4 regions of the Kyrpidia spormannii genome follow, and region 3 is predicted to be linked to each of the others. Evidence: riboswitches for the same ligand, from Rfam matches in the RefSeq annotation. Region 3 holds a riboswitch; each other region holds the start of a gene.
The links. A riboswitch is a leader RNA that binds a small molecule or an ion and turns the genes downstream of it on or off. The one in region 3 is predicted to bind S-adenosylmethionine.
Positions count from the first base shown of each region.

Region 1: another riboswitch for S-adenosylmethionine. It lies ahead of CVV65_RS02865 (trans-sulfuration enzyme family protein); the one in region 3 lies ahead of CVV65_RS06530 (methionine ABC transporter ATP-binding protein).
Region 2: another riboswitch for S-adenosylmethionine. It lies ahead of CVV65_RS04560 (methylenetetrahydrofolate reductase); the one in region 3 lies ahead of CVV65_RS06530 (methionine ABC transporter ATP-binding protein).
Region 4: another riboswitch for S-adenosylmethionine. It lies ahead of metX (homoserine O-acetyltransferase MetX); the one in region 3 lies ahead of CVV65_RS06530 (methionine ABC transporter ATP-binding protein).

Region 1 covers NZ_CP024955.1:564,257-569,085, forward strand. Annotated here, with positions in the region: gene CVV65_RS02855 (hypothetical protein) at 1-687, shown strand, start outside; gene CVV65_RS02860 (hypothetical protein) at 684-1,376, shown strand; gene CVV65_RS02865 (trans-sulfuration enzyme family protein) at 1,468-2,649, opposite strand; SAM riboswitch class I at 2,750-2,859, opposite strand; gene CVV65_RS02870 (lipase family alpha/beta hydrolase) at 2,919-4,094, opposite strand; gene acsA (acetate--CoA ligase) at 4,788-4,829, shown strand, end outside.
Region 2 covers NZ_CP024955.1:918,920-923,748, reverse strand. Annotated here, with positions in the region: gene trpS (tryptophan--tRNA ligase) at 1-754, shown strand, start outside; gene CVV65_RS04560 (methylenetetrahydrofolate reductase) at 848-1,741, opposite strand; SAM riboswitch class I at 1,841-1,945, opposite strand; gene CVV65_RS04555 (PCYCGC motif-containing (lipo)protein) at 2,231-2,695, shown strand; gene CVV65_RS04550 (DODA-type extradiol aromatic ring-opening family dioxygenase) at 2,771-3,559, shown strand; gene CVV65_RS04545 (ammonium transporter) at 3,683-4,829, opposite strand, start outside.
Region 3 covers NZ_CP024955.1:1,309,149-1,313,977, reverse strand. Annotated here, with positions in the region: gene CVV65_RS06535 (universal stress protein) at 187-1,833, opposite strand; SAM riboswitch class I at 2,080-2,202, shown strand; gene CVV65_RS06530 (methionine ABC transporter ATP-binding protein) at 2,263-3,291, shown strand; gene CVV65_RS06525 (methionine ABC transporter permease) at 3,269-3,922, shown strand; gene CVV65_RS06520 (MetQ/NlpA family ABC transporter substrate-binding protein) at 3,961-4,824, shown strand.
Region 4 covers NZ_CP024955.1:934,530-939,358, reverse strand. Annotated here, with positions in the region: gene sdhA (succinate dehydrogenase flavoprotein subunit) at 1-269, opposite strand, end outside; gene CVV65_RS04625 (succinate dehydrogenase cytochrome b558 subunit) at 283-897, opposite strand; gene metX (homoserine O-acetyltransferase MetX) at 1,234-2,385, opposite strand; SAM riboswitch class I at 2,436-2,546, opposite strand; gene CVV65_RS04615 (DUF190 domain-containing protein) at 2,762-3,097, shown strand; gene CVV65_RS04610 (aspartate kinase) at 3,114-4,361, opposite strand; lysine riboswitch at 4,489-4,670, opposite strand.

The DNA of each region.
Region 1 (4,829 bases), 740 kb from region 3:
TTTTCGGGCGGCCACCTGGACGGTGTGTCATTGTTTGGTGGCACGATTATTCAGGTTGAGGCGGCCCAAGGCGGGACATCAGTCATCTGTAGCCCTTCGAACAGCGTGGAGGCGCGGCGCTTTGCGGCGGAGCTGGACCGGGCGAGAAGCTACGTGCAGCCCTGGCTGAACCCGCCGACAGACCGGGTGCGCAGGGTGGTCTATCTTCCGGTCCCACCTTTGGGCGCGGTGGGGGATCTTCCTCTGTGGCCCGCAGTGCTGAGCGGGGACAGTTTTCTTACCGGAGAAACCCATTATCACAACCTTGACGAATACCGGTTGGCGGAGGTGGTGTCGGCCTGGCTATACGGAATTCCGGACGTCCAGCATGGATTCTGGAGCGATCCGGCGGGGGAAGGGCCCGGGCGGGATTCCGTGACCCGGGACATTGGCCGGGCGTTGGTGTACGTCGTTTTACGAGAGGGGGTTGGGTTGCCCTCGGGGAAGTCGCTTGCCGCTGTGGGGGGGTTGAACGATGTCGTGCGGCAGCCCATCGATCAGGCCCTGGCTGCCGGGCAGAGCGAGAAGGTGCGCCAAGTGTTGAAGGGGTTCTATGACCGGGTGTTCCGGGGGGCGACTGCTCCTAACGCGAATCTGCCTGCGATTTCCGTGCAGCAATGGCAGGAAGCCTGGAGGGGAACGCCATGACTCTGTGGCTGCGGGAATGGCGGTCCCTGCGATCGGCCATGGCGGCGGCGATCGCGGGGTATGTGATGTTGGTGCTTCTGTCCTTGATCGTGGCGGACAGGCCGAGGAACGTATTCTACTATAATGAAATGGGATCCGTGCTCCTGGCGATCATGGCAAGTGGGACATTGTTCCAACGGGAACTGTCCGGCAGCCAAATGGAATTGTTCGCCGCCTATCCGGCCTCTTTGGCGGGGATGGTAGTGAGGAAGGGGGTTTGGGCCCTCGGAGTGGTCCTCGTGTTTCATCCCATGTGGACCCTTGTGTACCTTTGGAAATTCCAGGGGATGATTACATACGTATCCATTCCTTGGGCGGGAGTCGGGCCGGGGGCGCCGGTGTCGGAGATTGATCTGCTGGCCGTGGCTGTGCCGGGGTATCTGGCGGCCATTGGGATCACTATCGCGGTGATGGTGGCCGCCAAGCGGGTGCACATTGGGCTTCTGGCTGGTTTCGGTTTCTGGCTGTGGCAAAGCCTTCAAGGGCCCGGCCTAGGAAGCGTGAGTTTGTTCACGCCGTATCTGCCGCAAAATACTTCACTTTTGGCGAATCGGTTGGTTTGGGCGGGGATCGGGATGGTTTGCGTCGTTGTTGCGGCCGGCCTGGCGGAACGAAGAGAGCGGTGGATCGGCGTCGACTCGCCCGAATAGGTCCTTGGAAGGGGCGGCCCCTAGGCCGCTTCCGCGCGGGAAGAGTGTCGGCATGCCCCCTATGGGCGCCTTCTTCCAAGGAGGACCAGCGTTAGCACGTCACCTTGCGCGCACTTTCCTCCACCTGGGCGCTGGCCGCAAGCGCGAGGGCCTGGTCCAAATCCTGGATCAGGTCATCAATGTGTTCAAGGCCTACAGACAGCCTCAGAAGAGAGTCCGTGACGCCGAGGCGCTGTCGTACATCTGGGGGAACGTCGGCATGGGTCTGGACCGCCGGGTAGGTGATCAGCGATTCGGTGCCGCCGAGGCTTTCTGCAAAGGTGATCACCCGCAGGTGCGCGAGGATCGGGGGCACCCACCTGTTGTTCGCCACTTCAAAGGCAATCATCCCACCCCACCCGCTGGCCTGTGCCCGATGCACGGCGTGGCCGGGATGGTCCGGGAGTCCGGGGTAATACACCCGGGATACCCGGGGATGTGCCTTCAGCCACTCGGCCAGGGCTCGGGCATTGCTTTCATGCCGGTCCATGCGCACGTGGAGAGTTTTTACCCCCCGCAACAGCAGCCAAGCGTCCTGAGGACCTAACACCGCGCCAATGGAATTTTGAATAAAAGCCAGGGAATCCGCCAACGCCTCTGACTTTACGACTACTGTGCCGGCCAAGACATCGTTGTGTCCGCCGAGATACTTGGTGGCCGACTCGACCACGATGTCCGCCCCCAGTTCCAGGGGCCGTTGCAGGTACGGAGTCATAAAGGTGTTGTCGACAATGAGCCAGGCTCCGCGTTCGTGGGCAAGCCGTGCCAATCCCCGAAGGTCGGCGATTTTGAGGGTGGGATTGGTCGGCGTTTCCACGAACAGCGCCCGGGTATGGGGGCGGATTTGCTTGGCCACGGCCCGCAGGTCGGAGGTGTTTACATAGGTGGTTTCCAGACCCAGTGGGCGAAAGAGCCGTTCGAATAAACGGTAGGTGCCGCCGTATAGATCGTCCGAGAGCACGAGATGATCTCCTGGGCGAAACAGGCGGCCGATGGCGTCGATGGCCGCCATGCCGGAAGCGAAGGCAAACCCCCGGCATCCCCCGTGCAAGGCGGCGATCGTTTCCTCCAAGGCCAGGCGGGTCGGATTCGAGGTTCGGGTATAGTCGAAACCGGTCGAAGAACCGAGGCCGGGATGAGCGTACGTGGTGGCGTGGTGGATGGGTAAAGAAATCGCTCCGGTGATGGGATCTCGGCGGGTTCCCGCCTGGGAACATCGCGTGTCAATGCGCATGCCTAACCCTCCTGCAATTCCGGTGGAAACCCGTTCCAGAATGGCAAAACCCACTCCTGAGGGGAGTGGGTTGTCAACAAAAGCCGATCCTCCGGCACTCCTCTCATCTCTCAGGTCGCTCACGCGGCCTGCAGGAATTGGCACCTCTCCGGACATTCCGGTGGTTGCCGGGCTTCATCGGGCCAGTCCCTCCGCCACTCTGGATAAGAGTTCACCGATTCGATTGTTGAGTACACCATATCATGGAACGATCTTTTTGTCGAGAGCGTTCAGCGCCGCAGGGCGGAGTTGTCATATTCAAAAATCGCCAGGCGGTTCAACAAGTCCTGCAAAGGATCGGCCGCAGGCCGCAGGGGTGACGCGTTCGGCCGGGAGGCTTCCCGGGCGGCGATGGTCGTCAGGGTGCCGGGCGGCTGATTCGTTTCAGAAGGTCCTGCCGGAGCGGGCAGGTGCAGGATATCTACCAGAATCGGTTGGAGGCGGTTCCAGCGGACGTAGCCGTTGTGGTCGGCGCTGACCTGAATGGTGGTCCCGCCGAAGGGATATTGTTGGGCCGGGGCGGGCACGGCGCCGTCATTGGCGGGATATCCCAAAGCCGACAGGGCGGCATAGCCCGCCCGGAGAAAAGGGCTGCTGATCGTATCGGCTGACGGGATGCTCCCTACCACAGACACCACCCGGAGAGCGCGAAGGGTGGGGTTCTCGCTATGTAAAGCGGTCACTTCCTGCCGCACCTTGGCCGGAGTAAGGCTGCGGTCCGCCGCCGCGCCGAATAACGTTGCGGGAATCGGCGAATCCGGGGGCAACTGGACCACGCGGTTCAAAAGGTTTGCCAGAGGGCTCCCGCCCCAGGGGGTGCCGAGGCTGATCAGAGCCGCGGCGTCCAGCGGCCGGTAGTCGCCCAGGGCCACGTACGCATCAAGGCCCCCCATGCTGTGGCCGATGAGGACCAAGCGGCCATCGATGCCCGGGACTTGCTGGCGAAGAACGCTGAGTTGGCCCGCCAACAGATGGCCATTGGCAATAAAATCCGCATCAGGGTCCAACTTCACCGTGGCCACGTTATAACCCGCCGCATAGGCTTCACGGTATACGTCTGTAAATACCGACGCATCTTCATAAATCCCGTTGATAAACAGGAGAAATGGACGATTCTCATCGTGGATGTGGTAAAATACGGTGCCGATGGGATTCCGGCGGACCGCGTCCACCGTGAATTGATCGGGACTTACATCGATCAAGCGAATGTGGTGTGTGATCTTTGGTGTCAAAGAGCCGACCTCGCCCCCGACGGTAATCGGGACGCCGGGGTTCTCAGCGGCCAAGGGCTCCCCATTGGTGATCGCCGGATGGGTATAGGAATAAGCGAACGCTTGGCTCATCCCCATGGCGGCAAAAGCGACGGTCACGCTCAGGATCTGGCGAAGCTGTTTACGGGTGTCCAACTCTTCGTCACTCCCTCGATCCGGAAGAATTCCGCGTTGTTGTGTCTCCGGAGAGCTTCGGCACAGCCGTGCGCGGAGATTCAGTGAACCGCCGGATCATGGGTTCCGGAGCATCTGCGCGAAGCCGAAGAGGGCATGGTCGATCGGCTGTTCATCGCTCGTGTCATGTCCATCCTATCACAGACCCCGGTGCTCATGAAACGGGGAGAAAAAATTTTGGCGCGGAAATATAGGGCCAAGGGCTTCCGCGGAGGGCCATTGATGTCAGTGGTGGTGGGCCAGGGAATAAACCAACTTTGGGACTCAGGTCGACCGGGACTTTGTCATCGTCGAGTTGCACGCCGGGGATCACGTGGGATACGGGGAGTGCACCGTCGCTACAAAGCCTTTGTACAATGAAGAGACGCCCGAAACGGCTCGGATCGACCAGGTTCCGTTGCGGACGGCTTTGGTGGCAGAAATGCTGAAGGTTTTGGCAGCGTAATGAATAGATCCCAGCGGGCGGGAGTTTCCCCGCCGCTTTTGTCATGGGGTGGGTTGGAAAGATAAAGCGGACGTAAACCGTTTTGGAACACTTTTGTTATCGAACAAACACGGGTTCCGGAAGGATTTTTTCGGGCGGCGTCGTAAAATGTTTGTTGATGGAGCTATTTTCTATATGAATACAAAATATACAGAATTGGGGGTCGACAGATGGATTTGACGAATGCAGTACCCGGGCGACCGGACGGGCAA
Region 2 (4,829 bases), 390 kb from region 3:
CCTTCAATCCCACGTCCCCGCCCACTCCCAGTTGGGGTGGCTGATGGAGTGCCTGGTGCATTACGGTGAGCTCGGGCGCATGACCCAGTTCAAAGAGAAATCTGAGGGCAAGGAAGGCGTGAGCGCCGGCCTGTTTACATATCCTGCCCTTATGGCGGCGGACATTTTGTTGTATCAGGCCACCCATGTCCCGGTGGGGGAAGACCAAAAACAACACCTGGAGTTGACCCGGGATCTGGCCGAGCGGTTCAACAAGCGGTACGGGGATACGTTTGTCATCCCGGAGCCCATGATCCCCAAAGTGGGAAGTCGGATCATGTCCCTGGACGACCCGACGAAAAAGATGAGCAAAAGCAGCGCCAACCCCGGGAGCTACATTTCCCTGCTGGACAGCCCCGACGACATCCGGAAAAAGATCCGCCGGGCGGTGACCGACTCCGAGGCGGAGGTGCGCTTCGATCCCCAGCGGAAACCGGCCGTAAGCAACTTGCTCACCATTTATTCATCATGCACGGACAAAACGATCCCCGAACTGGAGAAACAGTATTCCGGGGTGGGATATGGACCTTTTAAGCAAGATCTGGCCGAAGCGGTGGTGGCCCGGCTGGAGCCGCTGCAAGAGCGGTATAGAGAGCTGGTCGACAGTGAGGAGCTGGACCGCATTCTCGCCGAGGGGGCGGCCAAAGCCAAGGCTGTGGCGGAACCGAATCTGCACCTGGTCTTCGAACGGATGGGATTTCTGTTGCCCCGTTGAAAACTGGGAACCCGCTCGGGGTTGCAGGGCCGTCGGGCGGGATGGAGCGGAGCGTCGAGCCCTTCCGCACCGCTCCATCCGGGCTGGTGCCCTTTAAATCGCAGCCCGGCGAAAATCGGTGTCGATATCCAGGATCTCGTACACCGCCCGCAGGTCCCCGATGGGAAAGAGATGGGCGCCGGCCGCGAACTCCCTCAGTCCCCCGTACAACTCCCGGCAGAGGGCGATCCCCGCAGCCCGGCCGCCTTCTTCCACTTTCTGAATCACGTCTTCCCCCACCCGCACCCCGGGTACCTTCTCGTTAAAATAGCGGGCTTGGCGGGCGGACTTGAGCGGCAGAAGTCCGAACAGGATGTGGACCGGCAGGTGGCGGGTGCGCTCCCAGAAACGCAAGGCCGTCTCGATATCGAACACCGGCTGGGTCTGGACGAAGCGAACCCCGGCTTCCACCTTGGCCGCCAATTTGGCCACTTCGGCGTCCAAATCTTCCGCCCCGGGATTGGCCACCCCGCCGATCAAGAACCGGGTCGGGCCGCTCAGTTCGTGGCCGGTCAAGTCGTAGCCTTGGTTCAGTCGTTCAGCCAGCCGGGCCAAACCGATGGAATCGGTCTCAAACACCCCTTTAACCTCGGGATGATCCCCCCGGCTGGGAGAATCCCCGGTCAAGGTGAGGATGTTCCTCACCCCCAGGGCCGCCGCACCCAACAATTCGCTCTGAAGGCCGAGCAGGTTGCGGTCCCGACAGGTCAGGTGAAAAATCGCTTCAAGGCCCAGATCCTCCTGGACGATGTGAGCCAGGGCGATGGGGCTCATCCGCAGGGTGGCCATGGGACTGTCCGCGATATTCACCGCATCCACCTTGCCCCGGAGGAATTTGGCCGCTTCCATGGTGGGCAAGGGATCCGCCCCCTTGGGCGGCTCCAACTCCACCGTGGTCACAAACTTGCCGAGGGCTAACTTTTCCCGTAAACCGTGCACATTGTACATCCCCAGATCCCCCCACTCCGCGCGTCTTCCTCGCCTCCATCCCCTAAACCCACCAAAAAACCCCTTTCCGGTGGAAAGAGGTCGGACTATTGTCCCCCTCTCTCATCTTCCGGGGTCTCCCCGCAGGAATTGGCACCGTGCCGGTGTTCCGACCGGTTGCCGCGGCATCATCGGGCCCGTCCCTCCGCCAACTCTGGATAAGAGTAAGGATCCATCGCGAGTATTCGGTTTACAATTACCTTCACCTTACGTGAATTTCTCAGCCGTGTCAAGGGGCCGCATTTGGCACATCCGCGGGAGTTCCATTCGGCATTTCCAAGAACTCGGCGTGGTCTGAAGGGTTTTGGTGGTTTACCCACACCCTTTTCTTATGTTAGCCTAACCGTGTCGAGCTAACCAAGCCATCATATCTCCCCTGTTCCGCATTTTACCTATGCGATACGACATTGGAGAGAGTGAAGGCGAGTCTGTCAGAAAGAGGTAGCAGAAATGAGGCGTTCAAAAATCCTCCACCTCAGCATTGTTTTTCTTTTGTCATCCACCTTTCTTGTGGCCTGTGGTTCCTCTTCCTCCTATCAGGGCGATATCCTGGAAACTACAGCCTCTGCTGAAGTATTGCCGACCTTTTTAAACAACCAGCAGGAAGCGGTCCGCCAAATCTATGCAGCCGCCGGCAAATCCACCGAACTGTTGCAATGGATCCCATGCTATTGCGGATGTGGGGAAAGCGCGGGGCATAAAAGCAACAGGGACTGCTTCATCCGCGCTGTTAATCCGGACGGGTCGGTGGTTTGGAATAGCCACGGCGCCGGCTGCGGCGTCTGTTTGGAAATCGCAGCTCAGTCCATAGGGCTGTGGAGAGATGGCAAAAGGGCGAAGGACATTCGGGCTTTTATTGAGGAGAAGTACAAAGAAGGGTACGCTCTGCCGACTCCAACCCCTCAGCCTTCCTAATCCTTCGGGCGACCGGCCCTTCTCCCCAGAAGGCGCCAGGATACCCAAAGAGTGTGACGATAAGGAGGGACTTTGGTGAACCCGGCGTATTTCATTGCCCATGGAGCCCCCACTTTGGCCATTGAAAACAACCCATACACACAGCTTCTGCAAAGCGTTGCTTCCCGTTTTCCAAAACCCAAGGCGGTGCTCCTATTCACCGCCCACTGGGAATCTCCCGTGCAGCTCATTGGCGCCCCCGAGCAATTCGGGATGATCTACGATTTTTTCGGATTTCCCGATGACCTTTATCGGATTGTCTACCCCGCCCAAGGAGCGCCGGAAGTGGCCGAAGAAGCTCGAACCCTTCTTGACGAGGCTGGTATTCCCGCCAAAATCGATCGAGGCCGCGGGCTCGATCACGGCGCCTGGGTGGTGCTTCGCCTCCTGTTCCCCCATGCGGACGTGCCCGTGGCGACCCTGTCCGTCAATCCCGCCCTACCCCCGGAAAAGCAGTACGCCATCGGTCGGGCCCTCGCTCCCCTTCGTCGGGACGCGCTGATCCTAGGCAGCGGTGGGACGGTGCACAATCTGTGGTCTCTCGATTGGAGCCGAGAACAAGACGGACTTCCGGCAGACTGGGCGCAGAGCTTTGACGACTGGCTACGAGATCGGATCGAGAATTGGGACACCCGAGCACTTTTTCGCTATAAGTCCGAGGCCCCTTATGCCCACATGGCCGTTCCGCGAAACGAACATTTTGTTCCTCTCCTGATCGCCATGGGTTCGGCCGACGGGGACCGCGCGGCCCGGCGATTATGCCAGTATTACCAATATGGGTCCTTGAGCCTCAGTTGTTGGGAGTTCGGCACCAGCGGAATGTGAGGGACGAAAAAAGACGAGAAGGGTGGTGAAATCTACTCACCACCCCGTCACCGATCGTCTCCCATCCCCCTTTGGAGCGCCTCGGTGTCCTTCTTTCGACAGCTTCGTTAAATGCGATCCAAATCAAGCCGTGGGTGTCGCGCGAGTTCCGGAAGATCCCCCTTGGGAGAACTCACCGCCGTGGGGCAGTTGTTCCGGATACCCCGATGCGCCGTGTTCACTGACATCCAGGCCGATGATCTCCTCTTCCCGGCTGATCCGCAGACCAACGGTGGCCTTGATCGCATAGAGAATGATGAACGACACCACGAACACATACACCCCGGCCGCCAGTACCCCGGCCGCCTGCACGCCAAGCTGGTGCAGCCCGCCGCCGTAGAACAGGCCCGGCGCGCCGACGCCCACAGATTTCACCAAATCCGGAGATGCAAAAAACCCCGTGGACAAAGTCCCCCAGATCCCGGCCACACCGTGAACCGAAAAGGCTCCCACCGGATCGTCCACCCGGGCTACCCTCTCAAAAAACTGCACCGAGAGGACCATGACCACCCCGGCCACCGCCCCGATGACCACTGCCGCCCAGGGCTCCACAAACGCGCAACTCGCCGTGATGGCCACCAAAGCAGCTAGGACCCCGTTGAGCATCATTGGAATGTCCGGCTTACCGAGAACGGCCCACGCGGTCAACAACGCCGCCACGCCCCCGGCTGCCGCCGCCAGATTGGTCGTCATAGCGATATACGCAAAAGAAACGTTCAATGCCGACAAGGTGCTGCCGGGGTTGAACCCGAACCAGCCGAACCACAGGATGATGACGCCGAGGACGGAGTATACGGTATTGTGCCCGGGCAGGGAATGAACGCTGCCATCCTTGCCGTATTTGCCGATGCGCGGACCGAGCAGCATCGCCCCCACCAGAGCCGCGACTCCGCCTTGAAGATGGACCACCGTCGATCCGGCAAAATCCTGCATCCCGAGACCGGACAGCCAGCCGCCGCCCCAAATCCAGTGCGCCACAACGGGATAGATGAGGGCTGAAAACAAAATCCCGAAAATGAAGTACACGATCAGTTTAGCCCGTTCGGCGATGCCGCCCCAAAAGATAGCCAGTGATACCCCTGCGAACACGACTTCAAACATGTACTTGGCGCCAAGGGGGACGTCGCTGTAAGACAACGAACCGAAAACTTGATTCACCATATCATCACTGACGTTGAGAAACCACCCCTGAGTTCCGACGAACGCATTTCCCTGCCCAAAACTGATGGCA
Region 3 (4,829 bases):
TCATCGGGCCGTGGGTTTGCCTCCAGCTTCCTTCGGATCCCACCTCACGATGGACACCCTTGCCTTTGGCTAGCAGACTCGTGCTGCCTCGCCTGCAGTGGACTTTCACCACCCAGTCAACGCCCATGCCGGGCGCACGAGTAGCGGGGGCAGACTCAAAACGTCCGCCCCCGCGCCCTCGTGGGATTAGCGAACCACCAACACCGAATGTTTGGCCCGATTTAACACACCGTGGCTCACACTGCCAAGAAGAACCCGGTCAATAGCACCCCGGCCGTGGGTCCCCACCACAATGAGATCGACGTTCTCCTCGTCCGCAACATCACAAATCGCCGTAGCCGGATGTCCCACCAGATGCTTGAAGCGCACCCGATCCTTGTAGTCTTTAAAAGTGTTCATCACGGTCTCTTCAATCTGCTTCGCCCAGGACTCCTCGTACTGGGACAAATTGGCCAAGAGGTCCGGAGTGGCTTCATAGTAGTAGGGCACTGTCTGGGACACGTAGAGGACCGTCACCTCTGCCTCCGTCCACTTCGACAAGATATCCGCCACCATCTGTTCCGCTTTCTTAGACGCCTCAGAACCGTCCGTGGCAAACAAAACCTTTTTCATCTCTGACACCTCGCTCGACAGATGATAGAAGTGTTCCTGATCCCGGCTGGCTGGCTCAGGATCGTGAGACACCCTTTTCATAGCCGCCCGACACACCGGCCCGTCCAAACGGCCGGCTAGCTCCTCGGCGTGCAGGAGGCGCGCCAACCGCCTCTTGATCCCGGCTCCTTCCTTCCCCTGAAGGGCCATTTCTTGGTCAACGAGAAATTCAGCCACCTGAAGGATTCGAGAAGGCAGACTCAGCATCTCGCCGGCAAGGCCTTCAGGGTACCCGGTGCCATCGATCCGCTCATGATGCTGGCCGGTCCATATCGCCGGACCCTCCAGGCCGGGTATTTGCTGCAAAAAAGCCTGGGTGTAATAGGAGTGAAGCCGCTCGCGCTCCTCCTGCACATCGCCACCAAACGTCCCTCCTGGGTTTCCCACCAGCCATCCCACATCGTGGTAATAAGCAGCAATATTGAGGGAATAGAGGTCCCGCTCCGACAGCCCCATCTCTTCCCCCAAGCTCATCGCCCAACCTGCCACCCGCTCCGCGTGATTCGGAGTCCCCCGCAAGACGCCGGCCAACCGTCCAAACATTCTCGCCAGCTTGACCGCATCTTCTGAGGACATCGGAGCGTCCCCGGCAGGCCGCTTTGACAACAACACAAAAGGAGAATACGGACCAAACGCATCTAGGACAACTTCTGGGTGCCCAAGCAGTTCTTCAAAAACTCGGACCACATCCGGATCGAAAACCTCACCAGCCCGCTGCCCGATTGCGCGAACCCGGGCCAGTCGCTCGGCCAAAGGGACATCCATCGGCGCCCGGTCCATTACCTGGGCCGCCTCGCGCGCCACCCGCACAATCCTCGCTCCCAATGAAATCTCACGACCGCGGAGCCCAAAAGGTACACCCGAACCGTCCCAGTTTTCCCAACTTTGCCCAACAAACACTTCTGTCCACGGGTCCAAGTCCAGAGACCGAACCCATTGTGCGGAGGCCACCGGTACGAAGGTTGGATCCCGCCGCTTGAAATCCCCGGACGGACTGACGAGAGCGCCGACGTCATGCAACAATCCGGCAAAATATAACGTTCGTGCCTCCCGGAGGCCCAAGCCCACCCCGAGCCCGATCTTCGCCGCGAGATACGCCACCCGCCGGGACCTTCCGACCCTTGCCCCGGACATCAAGTCAAAAATGGAGGACAGAGGGTTCAACGCATCGAACCATTTCATGTGCAACCATTCCCGTTCCCCTAGGAGGTCCACTGCAAATTATTCTTAGTAACCGTCTACAGTCTACCCCATCGGCCACCACCGAGAAAGGTTGACACCGACCAGTTTGCCCTGGTGAACCTGAGCTAACGGATGTAGTCCAAATGAACTATTTCCCCCTCCCTCTTGACGCCGCCATCGCCATTCATTACACTGAGATTCGAACTTGTCCTTATCGTATCAAAGAAATGCAGAGATTACTACAACCTCTTATCGAGAGCAGGCGGAGGGACTGGCCCGATGAAGCCCGGCAACCAACACCGCGCTTGACCATAGCGGGGTGTCAGGTGCTAAATCCTGCGAAGCCCATGGCGCTTCGGGAGATGAGAGGGCCGCTTCAGGGGCCCTTTCGCGACGCGAAAGGGATTTTTTGTGCTAGGAGATTGATCGATGATTGAACTTGACGGAGTATCCAAAGATTTTACGATCGGCGGCCGTGCGGTGCGCGTCCTGGACGGCATCGACTTAAACATTCCAAAGGGCACGATCTACGGGATCATCGGTCACAGCGGGGCGGGGAAAAGCACGTTGGTAAGGTGCATCAACCTCTTGGAACGCCCTACTTCCGGCCGGGTCACCGTAAACGGCAAGGATTTGACAAATCTGGACCCCCGGAAGCTGCAATCCGAGAGACAAAAGATCGGCATGGTGTTCCAACATTTTAATTTGCTGTCTTCTCGCACGGCGGCGGAAAACATCGAGTTCCCGCTAGAGCTGGCGGGCTGGCCAAAAGAACGTCGCCGCCGCCGGGTGGAAGAGCTTCTCCGGCTGGTGGGGTTGTGGGAGCTCCGGGATCAATACCCATCCAAACTGAGCGGCGGCCAGAAACAACGAGTGGGGATCGCCCGGGCCCTTGCCCCTCAGCCGGAAGTGCTCCTGTGCGATGAGGCCACTTCTGCCCTGGATCCCCAAACCACCGATTCGATCCTGGAACTGCTCGCCAGCATCAACCGGTCCCTGGGCCTCACAATGGTGGTCATCACCCACGAGATGCACGTCGTCACCGCGATTTGCGACCGCGTGGCCGTGCTGCACCAAGGGCGCATTGTGGAGGAAGGACGTGTGGTGGACGTGTTTCTCCGGCCGAAACATCCAGTCACCACCGAATTCGTCCGGCAAATGGGCGGTGCCGATACCGATGACCTCCCCGGGGTGCCGCAAGACGAACAGTTGTTGCGGTGTCTCTTTGTGGGAGATTCTGCTTTGCGGCCCGTTTTTTCTGAGGTGACGGAAGAAACCGGGGTACATGTGCGAATTCTTCAGGGATCTGTGGACCGGATGAAAACCATTCCCTACGGTCGGTTCATCGTGGCCCTTGTGGGGCCAGAGGAGGCGAAGCAGAGAGCCATACAAATCCTCCAGGATCGGGGGGCATGGGTGAAGGAGGTGAATTCAGGTGGATCCGGGGCTATGGGGTGAAATCGGACAAGCATCCCTCGATACGGTCTACATGATTGGACTGTCGGTATTGTTCTCGGTCCTGCTGGGTGGGCCCGTGGGGATTTTTCTCGTCGTAGCGGGACCTGGACACCTCAAACCGATGCCCGGTTTGTACCGGATCGTAGGGGCGGTGGTGAATATCGTTCGTTCGATACCATTCATCATCCTGCTCATCCTTATGATCCCGTTCACCCGGCTGCTGGTGGGCACATCCATCGGCGTCACCGCCGCCATCCCGCCCCTGGTGGCCTCGGCGGCCCCATTTTTCGCCCGGCTCGTGGAGACTTCCCTGCGGGAAGTCGACCGGGGAGTCATCGAGGCGGCCCAGGCTATGGGAGCCCGCACCGGCCAGATCATCTGGAAGGTCCTCCTTCCCGAAGCCCGGCCAGGGCTCTTGGCGGGCATCACCATTACCGCCGTGAACCTCATCGGCTACTCGGCTATGGCCGGTGCCATCGGCGGCGGAGGGCTCGGGGACCTGGCGGTCCGATACGGGTATCAGCGGTTCGACACCGGCGTCATGCTGCTGACCACCGCCCTCCTCGTCGTTTTTGTCCAGTTGCTGCAATGGGGCGGAGATCGCCTGGTCCTTCGTTTCACCCGCCGTTAGATCATAAGGTCTGTATCCAACAAAGGGGGTCTTTCACCGTGAAAAAGTTGAAAAGAGCTTTGCCGTTCCTGACCGTCGCCTTGGCCCTAGCCTTAACCGCGTGCGGATCTTCCGGAACATCGGGTTCACCCAGCGACACCGGCCAACAGGGGGGCGTGGAAAAAGTTATCAAAGTTGGAGCGACGGCCGTCCCCCACGCCGAGATTTTGGAACATGTCAAGCCGACATTGGCCAAGGAAGGGATTAAGCTAGAAGTCGTGACCTTTTCAGATTACGCCCAGCTCAACCCGCAATTGGTGGACAAACAGCTAGACGCCAATTATTTTCAACACATTCCTTATCTCGACAATTTCAACCAGCAAAAAGGAACGGACTTGCAGTGGATCGCCAAAGTCCACATTGAACCCATGGGGATTTATTCCAAGAAAATCAAATCTGTGGACGACTTGAAAAGCCAGGGGGGGACGGTGGCCATTCCCAACGACGCCACAAACGGCGGCCGGGCCTTGGCATTATTGGCTAAGGCGGGAGTCATTCAACTGAAACCAGGAGCCGGGGTCACGGCCACCGTTCGAGACATTGTACAAAAGCCGGGCAATTTAACCATCCGGGAGTTGGATGCGGCCATGCTCCCCCGGGCTTTGGACGACGTCACGGCAGCGGTCATCAACACCAACTACGCCCTACAGGCCAACCTCAATCCCACCAAAGACGCCATCTTTTTGGAGAGCGCCGATTCGCCGTACGCGAACGTCCTCGTGGTCCGCAAAGGGGATGAAAAGAGACCGGAGTTGGTCAAGCTGGCCCAAGCCCTCACTTCAGACGACGTAAAACAGTTTATCGAACAAAAGTATCATGGGGCTGTGGTCCCAGCCCCCGCCTTGGCTCCTGCGTTACAGTAGGCGGT
Region 4 (4,829 bases), 370 kb from region 3:
GGGGCCGCCTCGCACATCTTCAAGACCGGAGGCTGATTGGCGAGAAAATCGCCTCCATAAACCGTGTCGTCAAAATGTTCCCAGGGGGAGTCGCCCTCGCCTTTGGTGTTCACCGCCCCGTTGATGCCTCCCTGGGCGCACACCGAATGGGAACGCTTGACGGGGACCAGGGAAAACAAGTCCACCGGCACGCCCGCTTCCGCCACTTTAATCGTGGTCATAAGACCGGCCAAGCCGCCGCCGACGACGATCACTTTCTGCTGACCCATGCCCGATTCCTCCTCACGCCGCCCCGTGGGTGAATGCGACTAGTGCGCTGATGCCGACATAGCTCAAAACGAGGAAAAAGACTCCGAACACGTAAGCGAAAACCCGTTGGGAACGCGGCCCCACCGTGATGCCCCAGTGAATGCAAAACGACCACAAGCCATTACTGAGGTGAAATACCGCGGCGACCACACCGATCACCATGAACCAGAAGGCCACTGGATTGGCGACAATGCGATGGACGAGGTCAAAGCTGGGGGCATTCCCGCTGAACCGCGTTGTCCAGAGGTGGAAAACAATAAAAATGAAGGTGATCACTCCGGTTACGCGCTGGAGGACGAACATCCAATTCCGAAACCAGCCGTAGCGTCCCACGTTGTACCCGGAGGTAAAGGCCACATACAATCCGTACACCCCGTGGTACAAGAGGGGGATAAAAATGAAGACAAACTCAATCAACGTCAGAAACGGGAGATTCTGAATAAAGGCGACAGCGTCGTTAAACGCCTGGGGGCCGTTAATGGCGCTGGCATTTGTGAACAAATGCTCAATCAGGAAGAGACCCACCGGCACCACACCCGCCAAGGTATGTAGCCTCCGAAAAATAAACTCCCTCTTGTCCTGTGACACCGCAAATCGTTCCTCCTTCTGTTGGCCTCAAAACAGCATAAAAGGAAGGCAATCCTAGGTGATTGCCCGCTCACCCCGAACCCATATCGATAGCATGCCCGAAACGTCGTCGCCGCGGCTCAACGTACAAAGAAATTTTAAAGTTTCCCGGTGGGCATGTCAAGGAAACGAGGCCGTCCACGAAGGCGAACAGGAGGAGATCATGTGTGGATACAGGTCAGGGAATTCACGTATTTCATATTGTGTTGCAGATACAACACCCCAGCACGAGACGTTGTACAGAAACGGAAGCCCCCGGATGGGGACGGAGGCGCCCGGTCGGGACGTGCACCTGGGTCACCCCTCCGGGGCATATACCGATCGTGCCGCCGGGTTCAGGAACTCGCTGAGGGCCGCAGACATCTGTTGAAATTCCACTAAAAATGCGTCGTGACCGTACACCGAGCGAATCTCGCGATACTCCACCCTTTTACCGGTCGCCGCAAGTCCTTCGGCGATTTCGATCTGTTCCGCAGCGGGATACAACATATCCGAATCGATCCCGATGCAGAGAAATTCCGCCTCCGTCCGGGCATAGGCGGCGGCCACCCCGCCCCGGCCCCGGCCGATATCATGTAAGTCCATAGCCTTGATCAAGTACAGGTACGAATTGGCGTCAAACCGCCGCACCAGTTTTTCACCTTGGTATCGAAGATAACTTTCCACTTGAAATCTCGCCTCAAAATCCACCGGTCCGTCCTCTTCTTCCCGCCCTACCACGCTCCGGCCAAACCGGGCGTTATACAACTGGGGCCCGCGATAGGTGATCATGCCCACCATCCGGGCGAGGGCCAAACCCGCCGCAGGTTTTTCCCCATTATAGTAATCCCCGCCGTTCCACGCCGGGTCATTCATGATCGCCAAGCGCATGACGTCGTTGTACGCAATCGCCATGGCAGACAGTCGAGCACTGGTGGCGATGGGAATACACCGCTCAACCCGGTCGGGGTAGGTCACCGCCCATTCCAAGGCCTGCATCCCGCCCATGGAACCCCCGATCACCGCGTAGAGATGAGTGATGCCAAGCTTCTCCAGCCACAACCTCTGGGCTTCCACCATGTCCCGGATGGTAATGGGAGGGAATCGCAGCCCCCACGGGCGCCCATCCGGACCCGGGGACGCCGGCCCCGTCGACCCCGCACACCCCCCGAGCACATTCGAACAGACGATATAAAAACGATTCGTGTCCAGGACTCGTCCCGGACCGATCAGCCCGTCCCACCATCCGGGCTGCCCGTCCAAATTCCCGGCGTGCGCGTCTCCGGTCAGAGCGTGACACACCAGGATCGTTCGATCCCGGGCGTTCTCCGGGTCTCCATAAGCTTCGTAGGCGATGTCCACCTCGTCCAGGACCCGCCCGCTGTCCAGGGTTACGGGTCCGACTTTTACCACACCTTTGACCCCGAAGGCATGACCCATCGCCCTCACTCCCTTCCTGACACGCCACAACTGAAAAGCCCCCTCTGCGAGAAGAGGGGGCTTGCAAGGGCAGTGTCCACCTCTTATCTCTCAGGATCCACCCAGGTCCTGCAGGAATTGGCACCTCTCCGCCTTCTGGCGGTGGTTGCCGGGTTTCATCGGGCCAGTCCCTCCACCACTCTCGATAAGAGTTCTCCGAACGATTCAATTGTTGTTTGTAAGCTTTGAGGTTGAGTGTACCACGGGTCAAAATCGCCTGTCAACCTGGCGGAGAAGCACCGGAGAAAATCTCCCGTAACCAAGCGATCCGCTGACAGCCCTGGGCGCCAGCCGTCAATGTCCAGCCTTGGCCGACATACATTACCATCGACATCTGCGCCCCGCGGGGCAGCTGGAGGGACCCGCCATGTGGGATGCCGAATCCCGCCTCCGGCTTCGGATCTACTGCACGGAACGCGACCGGATTCACGGTCGTCCGACGGCCCGGGTATTGATGGAGTTGGCCCGTTCCACAGGCCTGGCAGGCGCGACGCTATACCGTGCCTTGGAAGGATTCGGCCGTAGCGGCGTGCAGAGGAGCTGGCGTTATTTTGAAACCGAATCGGCTTTGCCGCTCATTGTTGAATTCGTGGATGAGGAATCGGTGATCCGGCGCTATCTGAACACCTTAGACCACCTGTCCTTTCAGGGGTTTTTGACCATCGAGCGCGTGGAGCAAATCACCTGGAGCGGCCCTCGCTAACGAGGGCCGCATCGACTTATGCTTTGACCGGATTGACCTTCTCTTCAGCTGAGGCGGACAATTCGAAGGCCTGGTGCAACACTTGTACCGCTCGTTTGACATCCCTGGCGTCGACGACACAAGACACTTTGATCTCCGAGGTGCTGACCATCCGGATGGACAGCCCCGCTTCAATCAGCGCGTCGAACATCCGGGCCGCCACGCCGGGGTTGCTAATCATGCCTGCGCCGACGATGGAGATCTTTGCCAATTCTTCTTCCGCCACAATCTCTCCAGCTCCCAGCTCCACCCGCAGATCTTCCAATACCCGAAGGGTCACAGGAAGGTCGTCCCGACAGACAGTAAAAGAAATATCATGGACATCATTATGCACGATGCTCTGAACGATAATGTCCACGTTCACGTTTTCCTCCGCCAGGGCGTGAAAAACTCTACCTAGACTATCCCGCCGATTGGGGACCCCCACCAGCGACACCTTGGCGACGTTGAGATCATGAGCAATGCCCCGGACCACCTGTCCTTGTTCCACGTTCGCATCCTCCTTCACCCATGTCCCGGGTCCGTCATGAAAACTGGAGCGCACCACCAAAGGCACCCGATACAATTTGGCATATTCCACTGCCCGGGGGTGCAGCACCACCGCGCCGAGGTTCGCCAACTCCAGCATCTCGTCATAGGAGATTTCCGGGATCTTGGCGGCTTCCTTGACAATACGGGGATCTGTCGTGTACACGCCGTCCACGTCCGTGTAGATCTCACAGACATCCGCCTTCAAAGCGGCCGCCAGGGCCACGGCGGTGGTGTCCGAGCCGCCCCGGCCCAAGGTGGCGATCTCCCCATCGTCGGTCACGCCCTGAAAACCTGCCACCACAGCAACATGGCCGTCGCGAAGCAGGGCGTCGACACGATCGGGCCTCACCTCCAAGATCCGAGCCTTCCCGAATACCTGCTCTACCCGGAACCCGGCCTGGCCTCCGGTCAAAGACGTCGCCGGTACGCCGAGCCCTTGGAGAGCCATGGTCAACACGGCGATGGACACCTGCTCCCCGGTGCTCAGGAGCATGTCCAACTCCCGGGCTGGCGGCCGCTCATTCACCTGCTTGGCCAGGGCGATGAGATCATCGGTGGTATCGCCCATCGCCGAGACCACCACCGCCACCTGATGACCTTCGGCCCTGGTTTTCGCAACCCTTTGCGCCACCTTTACCATGCGCTCCGCCGTCGCCACGGAACTGCCCCCGAACTTCATCACGATTCGCGCCACATTTCTCTCCTCCTCGCCGCGTGCGCCGGCCCCGCCGGCGGCCGGCGGCGGAACAGACACAAAAAAACAGCCGTAGACAGGCCCGATCTACCGCTGTTCATACTCACACGGAATCGCAACCTCTCTCCCACGCAGTAGCACTCCACAAGGGAACCCCTTGTGACAGTCCCGGACCTTTTCGATCCGGGCCCAGCGCCGGCGCCTTGAGGGCCGCCGCCGACGCTTCGGCGAAATCCCCTTTCCCGGGCGGATCGTCGGCCCCTTCGCCTCCCCGCCGGTACTCTTGGACCTCGCGCCTCTACCCCCGTTCGGGCATCGAGAGTGCGTCATTGAGTTCGCCACAAAGTATATCATAGATTCCCGGATTGTGTATAGGCTTGAAAAGGCGGGCCCGGGTCCCGCCAAACCGGTCCCCAGACCCGCCCGATTCTCCCGGGCGATCGTCGATTCATCTCCCCTTTACCCCAT